Regions from separate parts of the Pseudomonas extremorientalis genome, predicted to be linked through region 2. Evidence: predicted binding sites of a transcription regulator. Region 2 holds the regulator's gene; the other holds the start of a gene.
The links. The regulator sigma-54, encoded in region 2, starts transcription at its own class of promoters, with help from an activator protein. The targets are predictions, from matches to a motif close to ANTGGCATNNANNTTGCTNT.
Positions count from the first base shown of each region.

Region 1: flgB (flagellar basal body rod protein FlgB) is a predicted target of sigma-54. The motif match lies at 2,025-2,044, and genes of this name have one in related genera.

Region 1 is NZ_CP089519.1:4,908,994-4,913,181, forward strand. It holds gene flgE (flagellar hook protein FlgE) at 1-352, opposite strand, end outside; gene flgD (flagellar hook assembly protein FlgD) at 384-1,109, opposite strand; gene flgC (flagellar basal body rod protein FlgC) at 1,126-1,569, opposite strand; gene flgB (flagellar basal body rod protein FlgB) at 1,573-1,980, opposite strand; gene cheR (protein-glutamate O-methyltransferase CheR) at 2,289-3,116, opposite strand; gene LUU92_RS22060 (chemotaxis protein CheV) at 3,159-4,091, opposite strand; gene flgA (flagellar basal body P-ring formation chaperone FlgA) at 4,186-4,188, shown strand, end outside.
Region 2 is NZ_CP089519.1:1,058,736-1,062,923, forward strand. It holds gene rapZ (RNase adapter RapZ) at 1-55, opposite strand, end outside; gene ptsN (PTS IIA-like nitrogen regulatory protein PtsN) at 58-522, opposite strand; gene hpf (ribosome hibernation-promoting factor, HPF/YfiA family) at 533-838, opposite strand; gene LUU92_RS04625 (RNA polymerase factor sigma-54) at 914-2,407, opposite strand; gene lptB (LPS export ABC transporter ATP-binding protein) at 2,592-3,317, opposite strand; gene lptA (lipopolysaccharide transport periplasmic protein LptA) at 3,317-3,850, opposite strand; gene lptC (LPS export ABC transporter periplasmic protein LptC) at 3,837-4,188, opposite strand, start outside.

The DNA of each region.
Region 1 (4,188 bases), 2.5 Mb from region 2:
TGTTGGTGATGTAGCCGTCTTTGTCGGCACGGAAGGCACCGCTGCGGGTGTACTCCAGCGAACCGTCGCTGCCCTTCTGCACGAAGAAGCCGCCACCCTGGATCGCCATGTCCAGGATACCGCCGCTGCCGTTGACGTCACCCTGGGTGAATTGCTGCGACACGGCCGCCAGGTTCACACCGTTGCCGATGCTGTTCTGGCCGGTGCCCAGCTTAGACGCGGCGTAGATGTCGGCGAATTCCGCACGGGACGACTTGAAGCCAGTGGTCGCGACGTTGGCGATGTTGTTGCCGGTCACGTCCAGTTGTTTGTTGGCCGCATAGAGGCCGCTAAGGCCGATGTTAAAAGACATGTTTCTCTCCCTCTGCCGTATTTAGCCGGCTCTATGTACCGATAGTCTGAATTTGCGACAGCTTGACGCTGCCCATGCCGCCCGCCAGGTTCAGCAGCATTTCGCCGCCGGTCTTGCTCAGGGTCACGCTCGTTACCGTCGCGGGCAGCGAAGTGGCCAGGGCCACGGAGTCGCCCTTGTCGTTCTTGGTGGTGGCGTTGAAGGTGTAGGTGCCCGCCGGGGCAACCTCGCCCTTGTCGTTCTTGCCATCCCAGATGAAGTTCTGGGTGCCGGCGCTCTGGGCACCCATGTCGATGGTGCGCACCACGTTGCCGTCTTTGTCGGTGATCTTGACGGAGACGTTGCCCACCGCCGAGGTCACCGCCACCGAACCGGTCATGCTCTTGCTCGTATCAACCATGGCCTTGTCGGTCTGGATGATGATCGAGCGCCCGACCAGCGACGAGGCCTGCAACGCCTGCGACGAGCTGAAGTTGGTGGAGATCGCATTCACCGAGTCGTTCAGGGTGTTGATGCCTTCCAGGCTGCTGAACTGCGCCAGTTGCGCCACGAACGCGCCGTTGTCTTGCGGCGACAGCGGGTTCTGGTTTTTCAGCTGGGTTACCAGCAGTTGCAGGAACGCATCCTTGCCCAACGCCTGCTTGCCCGTCGCCTTATTGGCGGCGTCGCTGACGCTGCTGTTGTCCTGGGCGTTCTTGACCTTGGAGTTGAACAGGTCCTGGACCGGCGTGTTGTTTGATGTATCAACGATGGCCATTATTTGGCGCCCCTTATCACTGACCCAGGGTCAGGACCTTCTGCATCATGGTTTTGGCGGTGTTCATCATTTCCGCATTGGTCTGGAACGAGCGGCTGGCGGAAATCATGTCAGCCATTTCCTCGACCACGTTGACGTTGGGGTAGTAGACATAACCCTTTTCGTTCGCGGCGGGATGGTTGGGTTCGTAGCGCGCTTCAAGGTTGCTCTGATCTTCAACCACACCGAGTACCTGCACGCCGGAGCCGGCGGCACCCTGGTCCTGGAACAGCGAATCACTGCCACCGTTCTGGCCGGCCTGGAACATGGTGGCGAACACCGGGTGACGGGCGCGGTAGGTCTGGTCAATGCTCGAAGACACGGTCTCGGCGTTGGCGATGTTACTGGCGACGGTGTTCAAACGCGTGGTCTGCGCGCTCATGCCACTGCCGGCAATATTGAAAACACTGGACAGGGACATGGCTTACTCTCCACGCAGGGCTGACATCAGCCCTTTGAATTTGCTGTTGAGCAGGGTAAAGCTGGCTTGGAAGTTCACCGAGTTCTCGGCGTAGGCCGATTGCTCCAACTGGGCGTCGACGGTGTTCTGGTCGATCGACGGCTGCATCGGCGTGCGATACAGCAACGACTCGTCGCCATTGCTCAAGCCTTGCGCTTCGATATGACGGCTGTTGGTCATGTTCAAGGCGAAGGTGCCGTTCTTGGTCTTGTCTTGCTGTGCGGCGAGCACGGCGGAGAAGTCCAGGTCCCGAGCCTTGTAGTTCGGGGTGTCGGCGTTGGCAATGTTGTTGGCCAGGACTTCGGCACGCTGGGCGCGGAAGCCCAGGGCTTGTTCGTGGATACCGAGCGCTTTATCGAAGCTGATGCTCATGGCGGAAACCTTCAAGGGCTGACCTGCTTTTCGTTACCAGGGTTATAGCAAGGTGCATGCCAATCTGACGAAGGCCCGTAGATCAAGGGTTCTGGAGGAGGTTGCCAGCGGCAATGCCAGAAAAGCGGCAAGCGGTTTCCGCGTGGCGCCAGTAAAGCGGCAATGAGGGTTGCCGCTTTACTTCGGTTTGCCGCAAAACAAATGTGGGAGGGGGCTTGCCCCGATGGCAGCGGTTCAGTTGATACATCGATCACTGACACACCGGCATCGGGGGCAAGCCCCCTCCCACATTTTTGACCGCCTCAGCCTTACTTGGCCTGGTAGATGATCCCCGGGCTGCACTGCACCATCTGGAAATGGTCCGGCAGACCGTTCAGCGCCTCAGAAGCGCCAAGGAACAGATAACCACCGCGCTTGAGCGTGCCGTGGATGCGCAACAGGATGTCTTTCTTCACTTCGGCCGAGAAGTAGATCAGCACGTTGCGGCAGAACACCATGTCGAACTTGCCCAGGCTGGCATAGCTGTCTAGCAGGTTGAAGGAGCGGAACTCCACACGGTTCTTGATCGGCGCCTTGACCGCCCAGCGTCCCGCCCCTTTCGGGTCGAAGTAACGCTGCAGGCGTTCCTGGGACAAACCACGCCCCAGGGCCAGGCTGTCGTACTCGCCGGTCTTGCAGTTGGTGAGCATGGTGCCGGACAGGTCGGTGGCCACGATTTGCGCCCCGGCCTTCAACTGGCCCATGTTGGTCCGCTCGAACTCATCGATGGACATCGAAATAGAGTACGGCTCCTGCCCCGAGGAACAGGCGGCCGACCAGATGCGCAGGCGCTGGCCCGGGCTGGCCTTGATGGCCTCCGGCAGCACTTTGCTCTTGAGCACTTCAAACGGGTAGGTATCGCGAAACCACAGGGTTTCGTTGGTGGTCATGGCATCGACCACCATCTCCTTGAGCCCGCTGCGCGGCTGGCCCTGGATGCGCTGGACCAGCTCACCCAACGACTTGATACCCTGCTGCTCCATCAGTTTGTTGAGACGGCTGGATACCAGGTACTGCTTGTTTTCACCGAGCAATATGCCACAGGCTTTTTCCAGGAAGACCCGGAACTGTTCAAAATCCAAATTACCTGTAGACACTGATACCGCCTCTAAAATCGTATGACCGCCAAGGGAAACACCTTAGCTGTGATCTGCTGCCTTGATCCGGTCGACAACCCGGGATGCCAGGTCATCAGGACGGAATTTGGCCAAAAAGTCATCGGCACCGACCTTCTTGACCATCGCCTGGTTGAATACACCCGACAACGAAGTATGCAGGATGATATGCAATTTTTGCATGCGTGGATCGTTGCGGATCTCGGCCGTGAGGGTATAGCCGTCCATTTCCGGCATCTCGATGTCGGAGATCATCATCAAGAATTCTTCCTCCGGCTTCTTGCCGTCGTCCACCAGCTTGCGCAGGTAGTCCAACGCCTGGCGACCATCATTGAGGGCGACCACTTCAACCCCGACGGTTTGCAGGCAACGGGTCACCTGCTTGCGCGCCACGGACGAGTCGTCCACCGTAAGCACGCGCAGTGAGACTGCCTTGTGCGCGGTTTCGGCGTCCACCACACCCACGGAGATCGACTCAGAAGTAGGCGCCACTTCGGCGAGGATTTTCTCGACGTCGATGATTTCCACCAGCTGGTTGTCGACCCGCGTCACCGCCGTAAGGTAGTGATCGCGACCGGTGCCCTTGGGTGGCGGATGGATCTCTTCCCAGTTCATGTTGACGATGCGCTCCACCGAGCGCACCAGGAAACCCTGGGTCTTGGTGTTGTACTCGGTAATGATCACGAACGGGTTTTCGCGGTCCTGCAGCCCGGCGGAACCGGTGGCCAGGGCCAGATCAAGAATCGGGATCGTCGCGCCACGTATGTTGGCAACGCCACACACCACCGGGCTGGACTTGGGCATGATCGTCAGCTTGGGGCATTGAAGCACTTCCCGCACCTTGAACACGTTGATGCCATACAACTGCTTGCCGTCCAGGCGAAAAAGCAACAACTCCAGGCGATTCTGCCCCACCAGCTGTGTGCGCTGGTTTACTGAATCCATTACTCCTGCCATGCCTTGACTCCCACGCTAAAACCTTCGGCCATACCTATAAGGGCAGTGACGCGCACCCAACACTAAACGGCACGAGCTTTGCTATTTATTGGTCATG
Region 2 (4,188 bases):
TGAGGGCGGTGCTTTTACCCGAGCCGGAGCGGCCGCTGACGATGATCAAGCGCATGGTTACTGCCCGTTCTGTTCATCCAGGACAACCTGGTACAGCGCCTCATTGCTGCTGGCGCTACGCAGTTTGTCGCGTACTTCCTTGCGGTCGAGCATGCTGGCGATCTGCCGGAGCAGTTCCAGGTGCGCATCGGTAGCGGCTTGCGGGACCAGCAGGACGAACAGCAGGTCTACCGGCGCACCGTCGATGGCGTCGAAATCGATGGGGGCTTCCAGGTGCAGCAGGGCACTGACAGGTGTTTCGCAGCCTTTGAGGCGACAGTGAGGAATGGCGATGCCGTTGCCAAAACCCGTGGAACCGAGTTTTTCACGGGCAATCAGCGCATCGAAGACATCCTGCATCTCCAGATCCGGCACTTCGCGCGCGATCAGGTTGGCAATTTGTTCGAGGGCTTTCTTTTTACTGCCGCCCGGCACGTTCACGAGGGAACGGCCGGGGGTCAGGATGGTTTCAAGTCGGATCATGGGGGGAGAGTTAACGACCTGTACCTTGCATCAGGTGCAGATTCTTTTCCTTATGCTTTATGAGTTGGCGGTCCAGCTTGTCGTAGAGCGAGTCGATCGCCGCGTACATGTCTTCATGTTCCGCATTGGCGACGAGCTTGGCATTCGGTACGTGCAGGGTGGCCTCGATTTTCTGCTTGAGCTTATCGACCTCCATGATGACCTGCACGTTGGTGATCTTGTCAAAATGCCCTGCAAGCTTGTTCAACTTGCTTTCGGTGTACTCACGCAGGGGCTTGGTCACTTCCAGTTGGTGTCCACTGATGTTGACTTGCATACAGCTTCTCCTTCGTTGCCAGTGCATAAAGCGGCAGGCAAAGGCGCCTGCCACTGGAACGCTGTGGCCCGCCCGTCACATCAAACGCTTACGCTCGCTGGAAGGCGCGATCCCGAGGGACTCGCGGTACTTGGCGACGGTTCGACGGGCGACCTGAATGCCTTGTGCCTCCAGTAAACCAGCGATCTTACTGTCACTCAATGGCTTTTTCTGATTTTCCGCGGCAACCAGTTTTTTGATGATCGCGCGGATCGCCGTGGACGAGCATTCACCGCCTTCGGAGGTGCTGACGTGGCTGGAGAAAAAGTATTTCAGTTCATAAATACCCCGTGGGGTATGCATGAATTTCTGCGTGGTCACGCGTGAAATGGTCGATTCATGCATGCCCACCGCTTCGGCGATGTCATGCAGTACCAGCGGCTTCATCGCTTCGTCGCCGTATTCCAGGAAGCCGCGCTGGTGCTCGACGATCTGGGTGGCGACTTTCATCAGGGTTTCGTTGCGGCTTTGCAGGCTCTTGATGAACCAGCGGGCTTCCTGCAACTGGTTGCGCATGAAGGTGTTATCGGCGCTGGTGTCGGCGCGGCGGACGAAACCGGCATATTGCGGGTTGACCCTCAGGCGTGGCACCGACTCCTGGTTCAGTTCCACCAGCCAACGCTCGTTGTCCTTGCGCACGATCACGTCGGGGACGACATATTCGGCTTCGCTGGACTCGATTTGCGAGCCGGGGCGCGGGTTGAGGCTCTGTACCAGCTCGATGACCTGGCGCAGGTCGTCTTCCTTGAGCTTCATGCGACGCATCAACTGGCTGTAGTCGCGGCTGCCCAGCAGGTCGATATAGTCGGTGACCAGGCGCTGGGCCTCGGCGAGCCATGGGGTCTTGGCCGGCAGCTGGCGCAATTGCAGCAGCAGGCATTCGCTGAGGGTGCGCGCGCCGATACCGGCAGGCTCGAACTGCTGGATGCGGTGCAGGACGGCTTCGATCTCGTCCAGTTCGATATCCAGTTCGGGGTCGAAGGCTTCAAGAATTTCTTCAAGCGTCTCGTCTAGATAACCCTGATTGTTGATGCAGTCGATCAGGGTTACGGCGATCAGGCGATCGGTGTCCGACATCGGTGCCAGGTTCAGTTGCCATAGCAGATGGCTCTGCAGGCTCTCGCCGGCAGAGGTGCGGGTGGTGAAGTCCCACTCGTCATCGTCGTTGCTGGGCAGGCTGCTGGCGCTGGTCTGGTAGACATCTTCCCAGGCGGTGTCGACCGGAAGCTCGTTGGGAATGCGTTCGTTCCATTCGCCTTCCTCAAGGTTGTCCACCGTGGGGGCGGTTTCCTGGTAGGAGGGTTCCTGCACATCGGAATTGGGTTTTTGCTCGATGTTATCGGCCAGCGGGTCTGCATTATCGAAGTCGTCGCCTTCTTCCTGGCGTTCGAGCATCGGATTGGACTCCAGGGCCTCCTGGATTTCCTGTTGCAGGTCCAGGGTCGACAATTGGAGCAGGCGGATGGCCTGTTGCAGCTGCGGTGTCATCGTCAGCTGCTGGCCCATTCTCAGGACTAGCGATGGTTTCATGGCAGGGGCTTAACACCTTATTCGCCGGCGCAATGCGCCATCCACGACAGGGCGCGTGAGCGCCAAACATAAGCAAATTATATGCCTGATGTCGGGTGCTTTGCCTAGAGCGCGGTAACAATAAAAATCCGGAGGTTTTCATTGACTCCCGCGCACCTTGGCGAACGCCGTGACACCACGGTGTTTACAGGCGGAACTCGTGACCCAGATACACTTCCTTGACCAGTTCATTGGCCAGGATTGTGGCGGAATCACCTTCGGCAATCAGCTGGCCGTCATTGACGATATAGGCGGTTTCGCAGATGTCGAGCGTCTCACGGACGTTGTGGTCGGTGATCAGCACGCCGATGCCCTTGGCCTTGAGGTGATGGATGATCTGCTTGATGTCGCCGACCGAGATCGGGTCGACGCCGGCAAACGGCTCGTCCAGCAGGATGAACTTGGGTGCAGTGGCCAGGGCGCGGGCGATTTCCACACGGCGACGCTCACCACCGGACAGGCTCATGCCGAGGTTGTCGCGGATATGGTTGATGTGGAACTCCTGCAGCAGGCTTTCCAGCTCCTTGCGACGGCCGTCACGGTCGAGTTCCTTGCGGGTCTCGAGGATCGCCATGATGTTGTCCGACACCGACAGTTTGCGGAAGATCGACGCTTCCTGTGGAAGATAGCCGATACCGGCACGGGCGCGGCCGTGCATTGGCTGGTGGCTCACGTCCAGGTCATCGATCAGCACGCGACCCTGGTCCGCCTGGACCAGGCCAACGATCATGTAGAAGCAAGTGGTCTTGCCGGCGCCGTTGGGGCCGAGCAAGCCGACGATCTGGCCGCTGTCGATCGACAGGCTGACGTCGCGCACGACCTGACGGCTTTTATAGGCCTTGGCCAGATGCTGGGCTTTCAGGGTTGCCATTACTCGGCCTTCTTCTTCGGCTGGATAACCATGTCGATGCGTGGACGAGGCGCGGTGACCTTGTTGCCATTGGCACGACCGGCGTTTGCAATCTGTTTCACGGTGTCATAGGTGATCTTCTCACCTTCCGTGGAGTTGCCATCGGGGCTGAGCACCTTGGCCTGGTCGATCAGGACGATGCGGTTCTGCTGGGCATGGTACTGGATGGTCTTGCCGTAGCCCTTCATCGGTCCGGTATCGGTCGCGGACTGCTTCTGTTCGAAGTAAGCCAGGTTGCCGACCGAGGTCACGACATCGATATCGCCGGTCTTGGTGCGCGTAAGCGTCACGGTATTGCCGGTGATTTTCATCGAGCCCTGCGTGATGATCACGCCGCCGGTGTAGGTGGCCACGCCTTGCTTGTCATCCAGTTGCGCATCGTCAGCTGAAATGTGGATCGGCTGCTGGCTATCGTTCGGCAGAGCCCAGGCGCTCACGCTTCCCAGTGCTGCGCCCAGGCCGAGCAAAATAGGGAGAGTTTTAACGAGCCTCATACTGTCCTCTTACGTTCGATAGCAGGTGTATCCTGCTTTCTTTCAAATACGCTTTCATTCCCTTGCCAGTCGATACACCGCCAGCGCCGTCGATTCTAACGTCTTGCTCGGTCTGCGCATATTGCTTCTGCGGGAATACGGTCATGCGACTGCTGGTGATCACGGTCTCACGGCTTTTATCGTCAGTGCGCGCAATGCGCACCGAGTCGATCAGTTCCACCTCGGTACCGTCCGGGTTGACCTCGCCACGCTTGCTGGTGACGTGCCATGGGAACTCGGTACCGCGGTAAATGTTCATGTCCGGGTTGGTCAGCAGGGTGACTTCGGTGGCCTTCACA